2 regions of the Dongia sp. P2_B8 genome follow, and region 2 is predicted to be linked to the other one. Evidence: riboswitches for the same ligand, from Rfam matches in the RefSeq annotation. Region 2 holds a riboswitch; the other holds the start of a gene.
What was found. Region 2 has a riboswitch for glycine ahead of AC1DWZ_RS13250 (glutamine synthetase family protein). Riboswitches for the same ligand answer to the same signal wherever they lie in the genome.

Region 1 (7,980 bases), on a different contig from region 2:
CGTTGAAATTGGCGCCGTCGCAATAGAAGTAACCGCCGGCGCCATGGATCGCATCGGCGATGTCGATGATGTCGTTCTCAAAGAGGCCGCAGGTGTTGGGGTTGGTGATCATGGTGCCGGCGACATCGGGACCGAGCTTCGCCTTGAAGGCGGCAAGATCGACGCGGCCGCGTTCATCGGCTGGCACGGGATCGACCTCGTAACCCAGCGACGCAGCGGTGGCAGGGTTCGTGCCATGGGCGGATTCCGGCACCAGGATGCGCTTGCGCGCGTCGCCCTTGGCGAGGTGCGCTGCGCGAATGGTCAGCATGCCGCAAAGCTCGCCATGGGCACCGGCGGCCGGTGACATGGCGATGGCCGGCATGCCGGTCAAGGTTTTCAGCCAATGTGCCAGCGTGTCGATGAGTTCCAGGGCGCCCTGCACGGTCGAGACCGGCTGCATCGGATGGAGATCGGCGATGCCCGGCAGCCGCGCGATCTTTTCGTTGATGCGCGGATTGTGCTTCATGGTGCACGATCCCAGCGGATAGACCGACATATCGATCGCGTAATTCTTCTGGCTGAGCTTCGTGTAGTGCCGCACGACCTGCGATTCGGCAAGGCCGGGCAAGCCCACGGCACCCTTCCGCTTCATGCCGGCCAGGCGTTCCTTGTGCTTGGGCACATCAGGCAGATCAACACCTGAGCGGCCGGGCACATCCATCTCGAAGATCAAGGGCTCTTCGATCTGCAGGCCGCGATTGCCGGAGATTGTCCCGGCGCTGGTGTTGATCGGTGGATTGAGCTTGGTCATGCGAGCACCTCTTTGAGGCCGGCTTCAAGGGCAGCCATCTCGGCCTCGGCGGTCAGTTCGGTAGCGGCAACGAGCAGCAGTTTCTCAGCTTCCTTGCCCGGCACCAGGCGCGCCACGGGGACGCCACACAGAATGCGCTTCTTGGCCAGAGCCTCGACCACGCCGATCGCCGGTTTCGACAGTTCCAGGGTGAACTCGTTGAAGAAGCTGTCATTGAGCAGCTTCACGCCGGGGATTGTGGCGAGGCGATCGGCCAGATTGCTGGCGGTCGCATGATTGAGCGCTGCCAACTGATTCAGGCCAGCTTCGCCGAGCAGGGTCATGTGGATGGTAAAGGCGAGGGCACAGAGGCCGGAATTGGTGCAGATGTTGCTGGTGGCCTTCTCGCGCCGGATATGCTGCTCACGGGTTGAAAGGGTGAGTACCCAGCCGCGCCGCCCATCGACATCGACCGTCTGGCCGGCGAGGCGACCCGGCATCTGCCGCAGGAATTTTTCACGCGCAGCGAACAAGCCGACATAGGGACCGCCGAAACCAAGCGGGTTGCCGATCGACTGGCCTTCTGCGGTAACGATATCCGCCCCCATCTCGCCGGGCGGCGTGATGAGGCCGAGCGATACCACCTCCGTAACGGCAACGATCAACAGCGCACCGGCCGCATGCACGGCATCTGCCAGTGCCTTGAGGTCGTGGATATGACCGAAGAAACTTGGGTTTTGGACGACGACGCAGGAGACGTCGGGACCGAGCAGCTTGGCAAGGTCTTCCTTGCCGGTCGCATCCAACGGCGCCGAGACCGTCTCAAACCCGGTATGGCGGCCATGTGTCTCCACCACCTCGCGGTAATGCGGGTGGAGGCCGCCGGAAAGGATGGCCTTCTTCCGCCGCGTCACACGGTTGGCCATGGCGACAGCTTCGGTGGTGGCGGTGGCACCGTCATACATCGAGGCGTTGGCCACATCCATGCCGGTAAGCAAGGCGACTTGTGTCTGGAACTCGAACAGATATTGCAGGGTCCCTTGCGCCACCTCGGGCTGATAGGGCGTGTAGGAGGTCAGGAATTCGCCGCGCTGGATGAGGTGGTCTACCGCGGCCGGAATGTGATGGCGATAGGCGCCGGCACCGAGGAAACTCGGCGCCTGATTGGTGCCGAGATTCTTGACGGCCATGGCGCCGATGAAACGCTCGACCTCCATTTCCGGCATATGGTTGGAGAGGCCGGAGATCGGCGCCTTCAACAAGGCCCCATTCGGCACGTCGTTGTAGAGACTTTCGACCGAGGGTGCCCCGACTTTCGCCAGCATTGCGCGGCGGTCGGGCTCGGTCAGCGGCAGAAAGCGCATGTCAGTGCAGCCCCCTCAGCTCAAACTGGCGCAGAAGGTTTTGTAGGCGGCCTCGTCCATCAGGCCGTCGAGCTCAGCCTTGTTGGCGATCTTCACCTTGGCGAACCAGCCTTTGCCGAGCGCGTCTTCATTGACCGTGCCGGGCGCATCGCCCAGGGCCGCGTTCACGTCGACCACTTCGCCGCTGACCGGGGCATAGACCTCGCTTGCTGCCTTCACCGATTCGACGACCGCCAGCTCCTTGCCCTTCTCGACCTTCTTGCCGATGGCCGGCAGGTCGACGAACACGACATCGCCCAGTTGGTCCTGGGCATAGGGGCTGATGCCGATGGTGGCGACATCGCCGTCGATCTTCACCCATTCATGATCTTTGCTGAAGCGGATGCCGCTCATGGGGGTACTCTCCTCTGTCTGTTTGCGGCGCTTCGACGGATCGTCGCGCCGTTCTCCGGTGAAGCTGACCATCGCCGGTCAGCGCTGATAACGATGGGGTACGAAAGGCATGGCGGCGATCTTGGCGGGCAAGGCCTTGCCGCGCACCATAAGATTGATCTCGGTGCCGATGGCGGCATGGGCCGTTTCGACATAGCCCATGGCGACCGGCGCCCCGAGGCTTGGACCAAAGCCACCTGACGTGATCTCCCCGATCACGCGGCCACCGAAATCGGTGATCTCGGTATGCGCCCGCGCCGGTGCCTTGCCCTCCGGCAGAATGCCGACACGCTTCCGCACGGGGCCTGCCGCCAATTGCCGCTGTACGATGCCGGCACCGGGGAAACCGCCTTCTTCACGACGGCGCTTCTGCATGGCCCAGACAAGGTTGGCTTCGACCGGATTGGTCTTTTCGGTGATGTCGTTGCCATAGAGACAAAGGCCAGCTTCCAGGCGCAGCGAATCGCGGGCCCCAAGGCCGATCGGCTTCACGTCGGGATCCGCTAGCAGCTTTTTGACCAAGGCCACGGCGTCTGCATTGGCGACAGAGATCTCGAACCCGTCCTCGCCGGTATAGCCCGATCGGGTGGCGATGATGTCGAAGCCGGTGGCTTTCAGCCGGGCACCGCTCATGAATTTGAGCTTGGCGCTCTCTGGCGCCAGGCGCGCAAAGACGGCGGCGGCCTTAGGCCCTTGCAGCGCCACCAGCGCCCGGTCGGCCAATACCTCGATCTCGCAGCGGTGGTTGAGTTTGGCCTTCAAATGCGCGATGTCGGCGTCCTTGCAGCCGGCATTCACGACCATGAACAGATGATCTGAGGCATCGCCTGGACCCATGCGGGTCACCATCAGATCATCGAGGATGCCGGCAGCATTGTCGGTGAAGAAGCTGTAGCGCTGCTGGCCCGGTTGCAAGGCCTGGAAATCCGCCGGGCACAGGCGCTCAAGCGCCGCTGCTGCGGTGGCAAAATTCTCGCCTGTGATGCGGATCTGGCCCATATGCGAGACATCGAACAGGCCAGCGCTCGTGCGCGTGTGCAGATGTTCGGTCAGGATGCCGGTCGGGTATTGCACAGGCATGTCATAGCCTGCGAACGGCACCATCTTGGCACCGAGTTCGACATGCAGATCATGCAATTGTGTGACGAGGAGCGGCGCATCGGCGCCCTGGCCTGAAGTATTGGGGCCCGAAGTACTGGCAGTGGCACTCACAAAGAAACCCTCCGACGAATGGCGACCGCGACCGGGAATTCCTCCATGGGAAAACCCGCGCGACCCCCCTCTGTCTTCGGGACCTGAGAGATTGGCCGACAACCCGCGTGCCATAAAAAGGCACGCAAACAAGCTGGCGGTTTACTCCTTCGGTGGGATGAAGCCCAGCTGTGAGGCCATCCGCTTTCCAGAGTTTTTCCCCGTATCGGTCCTTTTGCCTGAGAGTTTCCGGGGGCGGTTGCTCCTTCGGCGCCTGCCCCCAGTCACTCTGGCTGGGGGGAGGTCTCTCCCGATAACGGGTTTTGCCGCGCGCAAGATGGGCCGGCGCACGACTATCCGTCAAGCGGCATTTTTTTGTGCAGACGCGGCACGCGTGGCGGCGGGAGCCGCTGTCCGATCAGCCGCCGATCGTTGCCCGGTCATGGCCCGGTCATGGCCCGGTCATGGACTGGCGACTCGGTTAGAACTGCGGGTTGCGCCGGTTGAAGGCCAGTTCTTTCTCAGTCACCACCAGGCCGATATTGATGCGATAGAATTCGCCATTCTCGCCCTTGCGCAGGGGCAGCAGAATTTCGACCTGATCCTGGGCGATGCCCTGCACCTTGGCCGCGGTGAAGGGGATTTCGACATCAAGACTCTGGTCGCCCGGCATGTGCGTGCCACCCGGTCCGGTGATGCGGACCCAGTAATTGAACTTGGCGGCGCTGTCGGCATTCTGCGGTCCGCGGGAGGCTGCGAACTCGACGCTGAGTTCCGTGCGGATCGAGGTTAGCCCCGTATCGGTATCGATGACGTAGGTGCACATCGACTGCGACCTGGCGATGCGAGCTTCGAACGAGGTGTCGGCCAGATCTTCGCTCTCGCCGGCAAAGCGCGTCAGGTAGGCGGCATCCTGCAGGACCTTGACCGGCGGGCAGGGCCGGGACTGTTCCGCAATTGGATTGGTGCAGCCCGAGAGCAGCAAGGCCGCACCCAACGCGCAGAGCAGGTTCTGCCCGATTTTGGTCATGCCGATCATCATAATCCTTTCCGCGCGCGCCTTAGCCGCACTCAAAGTTTCGAATGCGAACCGTCGCACAGCGGCGATTTGTGGGTGTGTTTGCAGCCGCAGAAAAAGACGGCCTTGGCCTCGGTCGCGTCGAACTTGACCGGGCTGAATTCGCTGCCCTTGTGGGAGCCGTCGCAAAAGGGCTGCTTCTGGCTGCGTCCGCAGGCACACCAGAAATAGGATTTCCCCGCCTCGACATCGACCTTGAATGGCGATTTCTGCGCGATTTGCGGATTTGTCATGATGATCTCCAGGCCCCCCAAAGGCGCTCGTCGAAGCTGGTCGTCCGCGGACTCGGCCCAGGTGCTGCCCCGGCCACGTTAACGCTTCTTTGACTTTAGTAGAGCGGCCCGGCTTCCACAAGCGCGGCCATCTGCCCGATCCACCCCCAACTTGCGGAAAAACGATGGCAAATTGATCCCTTTGGCATTGCCCCCGCTTGACTTGCCACCCCGTTTGACTTGCCACCCCCTTTGACTTGCCACTGGGCCTGAAAACCCTATATTCCAGGCAAGAGTTTTCGACCAAAATTAGGCCGTGATGAGCAAGAGCAACCTGACTGTCTATCTGGCCGCCCCGCGTGGTTTTTGCGCCGGTGTCGACCGCGCCATTCAGATCGTCGAGCGGGCGCTGGAACGCTATGGCGCCCCGGTATATGTGCGCCACGAAATCGTCCACAATCGCCATGTGGTTGAAGCGCTGGAGAAGAAGGGCGCCATCTTCGTCGAAGAGCTGGACGAGATTCCTGGCCAGTTCCCGGTGGTCTTTTCCGCCCATGGCGTGCCCAAGGCGATCCCGGCCGAGGCCGAGCGGCGCGAACTCATGTATCTCGATGCCACCTGCCCGCTGGTGTCCAAAGTGCACCGCGAGGCCGAAGGCCATTTTGCCGCCGGTCAGCACATCATCCTCATCGGTCACGCGGGTCATCCGGAAGTCATCGGCACCGTCGGCCAATTGCCCGAAGGGGCGGTGTCGTTGGTGGAAACCGCCGAGGATGCCGAGAAGATCACCGTCAGCAATCCGCTGGCGCTGGCCTATATTACCCAGACCACGCTCTCGATCGACGACACGATCGGCATCATTTCCGTCCTCAAGCGCCGTTTCCCCAATATCCACGGGCCGCGCAAGGAAGACATCTGCTACGCCACCACCAACCGCCAGCAGGCGGTGAAGGCGATCGCCGAGAAATGCGACCTGATGCTGGTGATCGGCGCGCCCAATTCGTCAAATTCGCGCCGCCTTGTGGAAGTGGCGCTGGTCGCCGGCTGTGCCAACGCCTATCTGGTGCAGAAGGCCTCGGAGATCGACTGGGCCTGGTTCGACGGCATCAAGACGGTTGGCATCACCGCCGGCGCTTCGGCACCGGAGATCCTGGTGCAGGAAGTGATCGGTGCCGTGCGCGATCGCTTCGATATCGTGACCGACGAGGTCTCGGTTACCACCGAAACCACCCATTTCAAGCTGCCGCGCGCCCTCACCGCATAACCTGTCCGGATCCTCGCCATGGCTGTCTATACCGAAGTGCCCGATGGCGAGCTTGCTGCCTTCGTGAAAGCCTATGACATTGGCGATGTGGTGTCCTGCAAGGGCATTGCCGAGGGTGTCGAGAACTCCAATTTCCTGATGCACACCACCAAGGGCAGCTACATCCTGACCCTCTATGAAAAGCGCGTGCACCGCGAGGATCTGCCCTTCTTCCTGGGGCTGATGGAACATCTCGCTGCCAAGGGGCTGAGCTGCCCCACGCCGATCAAGGCGCAGGACGGGGCGTCGTTGCACGAACTCTGTGGCCGGCCAGCCGCCATCATCAGTTTCCTCGAAGGCATGTGGCCGCGCCGTCCGACGGAACGCCATTGCCAATTGCTGGGCACCGCCATGGCGGAGTTCCATATCAAGGGCCGTGATTTTGCCTTGAAGCGCCCGAACAATCTCTCGCTCAGTGGCTGGCGGACGTTGGTTGCAAACACCAAGGACCGTGCCGATGAAGTGTCGCCGGGCCTCTCCGAGATCATCCAGGACGAGCTCAAATTTCTCGAGGCTCATTGGCCGCAGGATCTTGAGGTCGGCGTCATCCATGCCGATCTTTTTCCGGACAATGTCTTCTTCCTCGGCGACCGGCTCTCCGGCCTCATCGATTTCTATTTTGCCTGCACCGATTTCCTGACCTACGACCTCGCCATCTGTCTCAACGCGTGGTGCTTCGAGATCAAGGGCGAATTCAATATCACCAAGGCGAAGTCGATGATCGACAGCTACACCAAATTGCGCTCGCTGTCGGACAAGGAATTGGCAGCACTGCCGGTGCTGGCCCGCGGTGGCGCGCTGCGCTTTCTGCTGACGCGGCTCTATGACTGGCTCAACCATCCGCCGGGTGCGTTCGTACAGCCGAAGGATCCGCTGGAATATCTGAAGAAACTGCGTTTCCACCAGCAGGCGAAGACTATCGCGGCGTACGGCCTATGACCACGGCAATGGCTCTTAAGATCGTCGATGTTTTTACCGACGGTGCTTGCAGTGGCAATCCCGGCCCCGGCGGCTGGGGCGCTCTCCTGCGCTATGGCGATGTGGAGAAAGAACTTTCCGGCGGCGAGGCTGCGACCACCAACAACCGCATGGAATTGATGGCGGCGATCGCAGCCCTCGAAGCGATGAAGAGCGCCACTCACGTGCGCCTCCACACGGACAGCCAATATGTGAAGAACGGAATCACCACTTGGATCCACAATTGGAAGCGTACCGGCTGGAAGACCTCCGACAAAAAACCCGTCAAGAATGTCGATCTATGGCAACGCCTGGACACCGCTCTCAAGAACCATAAGATCGACTGGATCTGGGTAAAGGGCCATGCTGGCCATGTCGAAAACGAACGCGCCGATGCGCTGGCTAGGGCCGCTATTCCGGGTCGTTGATAACTGGCCGCTGACAAGGGGAGGTGATGCGATGACGACTGCTTTGCTCATTATCGATGTGCAAAAGGCAATCCTGGCCGGTGCCGGTACGCCGGATCGGATGCCGGTTCTCGACAAGGCGCTCGATGAGGTCGTCGCACGCCTGCAAGCCGTGCAAAAACGCGCTCGCGCGGCTGGCGTGCCCGTCATCATCGTGCAGCACAATGATCAGGGCGATCATCGCTTGGCAAAAGGCCAGCCCGG
Region 2 (7,980 bases):
CTGCACGGCATGACCGCCGCTGACCGAGCCGGTGAAATTGACATAGGCCACTTCGGGGGCACCGATCACCTTGGCGGTATCGTCATGGGTGAGGACGAGATGCTGAAAGAGACCTTTCGGCAAGCCGGCGGCATCGAATGCGGCCTGGAAATCCTCGGCGCAGAGCGGGGTCTGGGCGGAGTGCTTCAAGACGACCGCATTGCCGGCCATCAGCGCCGGAACGACGCCATTCACGGAGGTGAGATAGGGATAGTTCCAGGGTGCCACGATGAAGACGACACCCAGCGGCTCACGGTGCAGCACGCGGGTGAAGCCGGGCTTGTCGGTGAAAGAAACGTCGGCCAGGGCTTCCGGTGCCAGATTGATCATGAAGCGGGCGCGCTCTTCGAAGCCGCGCATTTCGAACGGGCTCTGCGTGATCGGGCGGCCCATCTGGCGGGTGATTTCCTCGGCGTGCTTGTCCTTGCCCTTCAGAAACTCATCGACCGCCTTGTTCAGAATCTTGGCCCGCTCTGCGATCGGCACCTTGCGCCAGTCGATCTGCGCCTTGGCGGCAGCCTTCAGGATCGCGGCGATTTCGGCTTGAGTGTTGTAAGGACGCTCGACATAGACGGAATTGTCGATGGGCGTGACGGTTTTCTGGGTGGCGGACATAGGTAACCTCGGGGTGTTTGAAAAAGAATAGCGCCCGCGTGTCCAGCCGGACTCGCGGGCGCTGCAGATGAGATCAAATGATTTCGAAGTAGCGCGACAATTCCCAATCAGTGATGTGCTTGCGGAACTCACGCTCCTCATGCTCGCGGGTGCCGGCATGATGCTCGACGAAGGCATCGCCGAACAGTTCACGCGCGGCCTTCGATTTGCGCAGGCGCTGGGCAGCGTCCCACAAGGTGGTTGGCAGATCGAGCTTGGCCGGATGCTTCATCTCGTAGGAATTGCCGACGATGGCAGCCATCGGTTCGATCTTGTTCTCGATGCCGTAGAGGCCTGAACCAATGGCGGCCGCCAGGGCCAGGTACGGATTGCAATCGGCGGCGGCGATGCGGTATTCGACGCGCTGCGATTTTTCCGACCCAGGAATGACGCGAAGCGCGCAGGTGCGGTTCTCGACGCCCCAGGTGGCGTTGGTCGGCGCCCAGAAGCCGGGGATGAGGCGCGAGTAGGAGTTGACGGTGGGCGAGACCATGCCAAGCACTTCCGGCATCAGGGTCTGCTGGCCGCCGATGAACCAGCGCATCTTGTCGGAGATGTTGTGCGGCTTCTTCGGGTCATGGAAGACGGCCTTGCCGTCCTTGCCCTTCAAGGAAATGTGAATGTGACCGGACTGGCCGGGATAGGAGTTCGACCATTTCGCCATGAAGGTCGCCATCAGGCCGCGGCGCTGCGCCAGCACCTTCATGAAGGTCTTGAAGAGCGCGCCGCGATCGGCGGCCTCGAGAGCCGAGGTGACGCCGAGTGCCGCTTCAAGGACACCGGGGCCGGTCTCGGTGTGGAGTCCTTCGATCGGCATGCGCATCTTTTCGCACATGTCGAGAATGTCCTGGTAGAGCTCGGACCAGACGGAGTTACGGATGACGGAATAGCCAAACCAGCCGGGGGTCATCGGCGTCAGGTTCTTGTAGTTCTTCTCGCGGATGCTTTCCGGCGTTTCGTCGAACATGAAGAATTCGAACTCAAGGGCCGAATAGACGTCGAAGCCCATCTTGGCGGCCTTGGCGAGGACGCGGCGCAGTGTCCCACGCGCGCAGATCTCTTCCGCCTTGTTGACGAATTCCGAGATGAAGAGGAGGCCGTTATCCTCCATCGGCAGATCGCGGCAGGTCTCCGGGATGATGCGCGCCCAGGCGTCGGGATAGGCTGTGTGCCAGCCGGTATAGTTGAGGCCGTCGATCAACTGGTCCTGATTGTCCCAGCCCAGCACCACGTCGCAGAAGCCGAAGCCGCCTTCGAGGGCGGAAAAGAACTTGGCTTTCGACATGTATTTGCCGCGCAGGATGGCATCGCCATCGAACACGCCGACCTTCACATGGGTGAGGCCCCGCTCCTCGACGATCTTCTTGGCTTGTGCGACGGTTTTGACTTGTTCCGGTTTCAACGGCATTTGTGTTCCCCCTGTTCGATCTATGAATTGGAATTTAGGCCGCGCTCAAGCTTGCGGCAATGATGTCTTGGAATGCGAAGTGTGGCTCCCCGACGTCGGGTTGGTGCGGCCGGCGAAAGATCTGCCGGTCAGCCCCCCTCTGTCTTTGAGACCTGAGAGATTCGCCGGGGCATCTAAGGAAAAGATGCCCGGTTTACTCCGTCGGTGAGGCGACGACGTCCGTCGCCCGCTTTCCAGAGATGACGGTTCCGACCTGGTCCTTTTGCCTGAGAGTTTCCGGGGGCGGTTGCTCCTTCGGCGCCGATCCGGCCGCGTCTCTTTTGCGGCCGTGCCAGTCTCTCCCGAGGTCGGAGGATTGTGCGGCCGGAGTGTGTGATTGCCCCATGGAAAGGTCAAGCTGGAAAAGAAAAAGGGAGGCAGTTTGCACTGCCTCCCCAGATGATATTCGCTTTGTTGTGGGATCAGCCAGCGCCACCCAGCGCCGCTTCTTCCTTGGCGATTTCAGCCTGACGTGCCTTTACATCCGCTTCGGTGAGCGGCGGACCGGGGAACCGGCTCTTTTCAAACGCGAACCAGATCACGATCAGCAGCACGATCGCAGCAGCCAGGAACTGACCCACCAACTGGTAGGGTGGCTGGAAGCCGACGAAGGCGAGCACGGCGCCGCCGAGAACGGCCAGAACGCCAACCGGCTTCGACCAGACACCGAGATTGAACGGGCCCTTCTTCGTCCAGCTCTTGCCTTCGGCCAGGATGCCCGCACCGATCGGCATGATGTAGGAGACGTAGAGGAACACCGCACAACCAGACGCCAGGACGATATAGGCGTTGGCATCAGCGCCGCAGACCCAACCCAGGATGAAGCACAAGCCGGCGCCAACCCAGATTGCCGCACCGGGAGTGCGGTGTTTCGGGCTGACCTGACGCAGGAACTTCGACGCACCCGGGATGCCGCCGTCACGCGCGAACGCATAGATCATGCGCGAAAGCGAGGTCATGCCGGCAAGGGCACAGAGGTAGTTGGCAAGAACGATGCCGATGGCTAGCAGATCCTTGATCCAATGCGGCATGCCGTTGGATTCGAGGACGTAGTAGAACACCGACCAGCCCTTGGCCGCACCTTCGGTCATGTCCGGCATGGCAAGCAGCACTGCCACCACAAGCAACCAGCCGAACAGAGCCGACCAGAACACGGCCGTGATCATGCCGCGCGGCACAGCGCGCTGCGCGTCACGGGTTTCTTCCGACGTATGCGCCGAAGCATCGAAGCCGGTGATCGTGTAGCACACGTGCAGCAGGCCAAGGATGAAGGCAAACATCAAGCTGCCCGTCGCCGGCCAGGTTCCGGCACCTAAATCACCCGTGTTGTTGGTGAAGGTCACCAGACGGGAAAAGTCGAGCGGTACCGGCGAACCGATCAAAAGACCGGCGATCAGGACGAACGACACGCCCATGATCAGATAGCCGGAGAAATCGGTCAGGATCGTGGTCGCCTTGATGCCCATATAGTTCAAGACTGCCTGCGTGAAGGTGATGATCGCGACGGCAATGGTGAGATGGGTGCCGGTGAACATCGCGGGGTCCATGCCGAAGACGCCGACCAGAACGAGGTCGCGCAGCAACAGATAAACACCATAGTTCACGGACGAGACGACGAAGAGCAAGCCGATGAGGTTGATCCAGGCAGTTGCCCAGCCCCAGCCACGGCCACCAAGGATCGAACCCCAATGATAGAGACCACCCGCGGTTGGATAGGCGGAGGCGATCTGACCCATGGCGGCTGCCACGAGCAGAGCGAACACCGAGCCGACGATCCAGCCGATGCCGATCGAACCGCCGCCCGCCGCGCCGAAGGCGACGGTGTAGGCGCCGATGCCGCCGGCAAGGATGCAGATGATGGAGAAAGAGATCGCGAAGTTCTGGAACCCGCCCATGCGGCGGGAAAGCTCTTGAGAATAACCCATACTGTGGAGGACTTTTACGTCCTCCTCATGATGACTTGGTACTGCCATGATAAACCCCCTCAGTTTGCGGTCTTGCGCGGCGGCACTCCCCGCCGTTGGCTCCACGCTGACCCGACCCCATCCGGATGGATGGGGTCCTTTGCCGACTCATATCGGTCGATTTCCCGCCAATCGGATGGCTGGAAGTATGCGCGGCGTAAAGAAAATGTAAAGACGGCGTTAACTTTTGCAGCCGGATCAAAGAGTAAGAGTGGGGGCAGCCAGGGCAGGAACTACCATGGGCAGGGGCTATTGCACTGCAGCGCTCAATTAGTAGCGTTGCTGACCGAGTGTATTATTTGTTGTGGCCGCCCAACAATTAACCATACGCGGCATTTCAACGCGTTGACGCGAAGTGTTTGCGGCACAGTTCGGCGAAGGCCAGCGCGCGCTTGGTGGGGCGCAGTTTCTTAAGGCGAGCGAGGCCCAAGCGCGTCGGGCGCAGCTTTTCCTTGATCGGCGGGAAGACGAGCCGGCGGCCATCCAGGGACCAGTCGCTCAAAGGCCGCGAATGCATGATCGAGAAGGCATCCGAGTTGGCGACAAGGCCGCGCACCATCTCAAAGCTCGGCGTCTCATAAGCCACGCGCGGCTGCAGGCCGAGGCCATAGATGATGGAGAGGAAATAGTCGCGGCTGTGTGGCAAGGCGAGCAGCACCATCGGATAGGCGATGAGGTCGGCGATGGCGACGGCATTCTGTTTGGCGAGCGGGTGATCCTTGGCGAGAATGCAATGCAGTGGCACCTCGGTGAGAGAGTCGAACTCGATATCGTCATCGAGGCCGAGATCGTAGGTGAGGGCGAATTCAAACTCGCCGGCGCGCAACCCGTCGAGCACGCCCTGCACATGATGCTCGTGGAGTTTCACGCTGATCTCGGGGTGAGCGACGGCGAGTGTGCCGATGAGGCGCGGCAGGACCAGGGGCGCCACGGTCTGGAAGCAGCCGATATGAAGCTCGCCCGCCACGTCCTGGCCCAATCCCATGGCGCCGAGCCGCACATCGTCGGCATGATCAAGCAGGCTCTTGGCATCGGTCAGCAGCTCACGCCCGGCGGCGGTGAGGCTGAGGCCCTGGGCATGGTGGCGGACGAAGAGGTCGACGCCGAAACGTGTCTCGAGCTCGGCAATCGCTGCGGAAACAGAGGGTTGGGAGATATTTACCCGCTGGGCCGCGAGGGTCACGCTGCCGGTTTCGGCGGTGGCCACGAAATAGCGCAGTTGCTTCAGAGTAAACGGCATCGATAAATCCGATCCAATTCGACAGATAATAATATTTTCTCATTGCTGAGCTCGCTGCGCAAGATGGTGGGAGCGGAGTCGAAAAGACCCGGAAGAGGGAGAATTTGCATGCTGCGGACAGGTGCCCAATATCGCGACAGCCTGAAGGATGGTCGCAACGTCTGGATCGATGGTGAGAAGGTCAAGGACGTCACCACGCATCCGGCGTTCAAGCCGATCGTCGATATCCGTGCCCGGATCTACGACATGGCGCATGAGGCTAAGACGAAGGAGGTCATGGCCTATCGCGACGAGAAATCCGGCCAGGAAAACTGCATCGGCTACAAGCTGCCGCACACGCAGGAAGATTGGCATGCCAAGCGCCGCGCCATCGACACGGTGATGCGGGACATCAAAGGTTACGCGGTGCGCGTCGGCGACGAGACGGTGGGCGAGATGTGGTCACTCTATGACGGGCGCGATGTGTTGAACGAGGTCGATCCGCAATTCTCGAAGAATATCGAACACCATATCCAGCATGTGCTGGATTCCGACACGTTCCACGTCTCGGCCAATACCGATCCCAAGGGCGACCGCTCGAAGCGGCCGCAGGACCAGGATCCGGACATGCTGTTGCATCTGGTCAAGGAGACCGATGCCGGTATCATCGTGCGCGGAGCGAAATATGAGACCGCGGCGGCCTATGCCAACCAGGCTTTTGTGAAGCCGACCATCGCCAATTGGGGCGACGACAAGCTCAGCGACTATGCGCTGGGGTTCATCTGCGATATGGGCTCGCCCGGCCTCAAGCATATCTGCCGCTCCGGTTTCACTGGCCGGGCACCGGTTGACGATTATCCGCTCTCCAACCGCGCCGACGAGGTCGACACGCTGCTGATTTTCGATGATGTGTTCGTGCCATGGGAGAATGTGCTGTTCCATCGCCACACGCGGGCGGCTGCCTATATCCGCGGAACCTTGCACCGTTACAGCGCCTATCCCTACACGTTGCGCCTTCTGTATATCGCCGACATGATGCTGGGGGCAGCGGCGTTCAATGCCAAGCAGACCGGCCTCGACGCCCAGCCGGCGGTGCGCGAGAAGCTGGCGCTCCTCATTCAATACCGCGAGATGATCAACGCGCATCTCACGGCCGCCATCACCATGGCGCAGCCGAGCCCGGGAGGGCTTTTGATGCCGAACCAGTCGCTGCTCTATACCGGGCGGCATGCGGCGATCAATCAGCTGCCGGCGATGATGCAATTGGCGCGCGAATTGTGCGGCGGGCAGATCTGTGTGACGCCGAGCAAGGCCACCTTCGACAATCCGGAAATCAAGCCGTGGATGGACAAGTACTATACGGTCAACGAATTCTGGCAGGCGGATGATCGCCGCAAGTTGCTGGCCTTTGCCCGCGATCTTCTCAATTCCGACCGCGCCGGGCACATGGTGACGTTCGAGCTGTTCGCGCAATCCCCGCCCTTTGCGCATCTCAATGCCATCTATATGAATTTCGACATGTCGAGCGCGCTGGATTATGTGAAGGATTGCGCCGGTTTGTCGGATCGCGTCATGAACCAGTGGAAGAAGAAGTAAAGAGATGACCTATAGCCATCTGCGTTTGCGCAAGTTCAACACCAAGAAGACCTATCCGGAACAAAGCCTCGACAACGACCTTTCGATGTCGGTCAGGGCCGGCAACACCATCTTCCTGCGCGGCCAGGTCGGCCAGGCGCTGGACGGGTCGATGGTGGGTGTCGGCAATGCTAGCCAGCAGAGCGAACAGGCAATGCGTAACGTCAAGCAGCTGCTGGAAGAGCAGGGCGGCAAGCTTGCCGATATCTGCAAGATCGTGGTCTACATCACCGACCCCCGCTACCGCGAGGCGGTCTACAAAGTGGTCGGCAAGTGGCTGAAGGGCGTCTATCCGGTCTCGACCGGCCTCGTGGTGCAAGGCCTGGCGCGGCCGGAATGGGTCATGGAAATCGACGCCTATGCGGTGATCCCGGAAAGTCGTATGAAGAAACTGGAAGAGCCGCCTGCGGCCTTGCAGTGGAAGGACACCGCCGACAAGGCGGATCGCGCCAAAAAGACTGCGAAGAAGAGGGCGGCCCGCAAAACCAAATAGGGATCGGGCCCGCATGACTTTTTCGCTTGTCGGCCGCTGTGCCGAGACCGGTATGTTTGGCGTCGCGATCACGACCTCGTCGATCGCGGTTGCCTCGCGCTGCCCCTGGGCGCGCGCGGGTGTCGGTGCCGTCTCGACGCAGAACGTGACCGACCCGCGCCTCGGCAGTCAGGGGCTCGACCTCCTCGCGCAAGGGATGAGTGCGCCGGACGCCATGAAGGCGCTGATGGCGAAGGCGCCGCATCCTGAGCACCGCCAGGTAACGATCATCGACACGAAGGGCCGCACGGCATTCTGGTCCGGCGCCAAGACGCTGGGCACCAACAATGTTGCCGAGGCGGAAGATTGCATCGCCGCCGGCAACCTGCTGCAGAATGCGGACGTGCCGGCCGTCATGGCGCGTGCCTTCGCCCAATCCAAGGGCCGGCACTTTGTCGATAGGTTGCTGCTGGGGCTCGAGGCCGGCATTGTCGCCGGCGGCGAGATGGGGCCGGTGCATTCGGCCGGCCTGCTGGTGGTACATGAACAA

Region 1: it holds a riboswitch for glycine, as region 2 does, so the genes downstream of both, gcvT (glycine cleavage system aminomethyltransferase GcvT) here and AC1DWZ_RS13250 (glutamine synthetase family protein) in region 2, are expected to answer to the same signal.

The regions. Positions count from the first base shown of each region.
Region 1 is NZ_JBFUDM010000006.1:194,662-202,641, reverse strand. It holds gene gcvPB (aminomethyl-transferring glycine dehydrogenase subunit GcvPB) at 1-793, opposite strand, end outside; gene gcvPA (aminomethyl-transferring glycine dehydrogenase subunit GcvPA) at 790-2,136, opposite strand; gene gcvH (glycine cleavage system protein GcvH) at 2,152-2,529, opposite strand; gene gcvT (glycine cleavage system aminomethyltransferase GcvT) at 2,608-3,780, opposite strand; glycine riboswitch at 3,849-3,973, opposite strand; glycine riboswitch at 3,977-4,082, opposite strand; gene AC1DWZ_RS17685 (hypothetical protein) at 4,241-4,789, opposite strand; gene AC1DWZ_RS17680 (CDGSH iron-sulfur domain-containing protein) at 4,831-5,070, opposite strand; gene ispH (4-hydroxy-3-methylbut-2-enyl diphosphate reductase) at 5,369-6,313, shown strand; gene AC1DWZ_RS17670 (homoserine kinase) at 6,332-7,291, shown strand; gene rnhA (ribonuclease HI) at 7,288-7,737, shown strand; gene AC1DWZ_RS17660 (cysteine hydrolase family protein) at 7,769-7,980, shown strand, end outside.
Region 2 is NZ_JBFUDM010000003.1:1,216,177-1,224,156, forward strand. It holds gene AC1DWZ_RS13245 (aldehyde dehydrogenase family protein) at 1-654, opposite strand, end outside; gene AC1DWZ_RS13250 (glutamine synthetase family protein) at 728-2,101, opposite strand; glycine riboswitch at 2,231-2,345, opposite strand; glycine riboswitch at 2,347-2,455, opposite strand; gene AC1DWZ_RS13255 (amino acid permease) at 2,563-4,113, opposite strand; gene AC1DWZ_RS13260 (LysR family transcriptional regulator) at 4,442-5,344, opposite strand; gene AC1DWZ_RS13265 (4-hydroxyphenylacetate 3-hydroxylase family protein) at 5,453-6,919, shown strand; gene AC1DWZ_RS13270 (RidA family protein) at 6,924-7,451, shown strand; gene AC1DWZ_RS13275 (DUF1028 domain-containing protein) at 7,465-7,980, shown strand, end outside.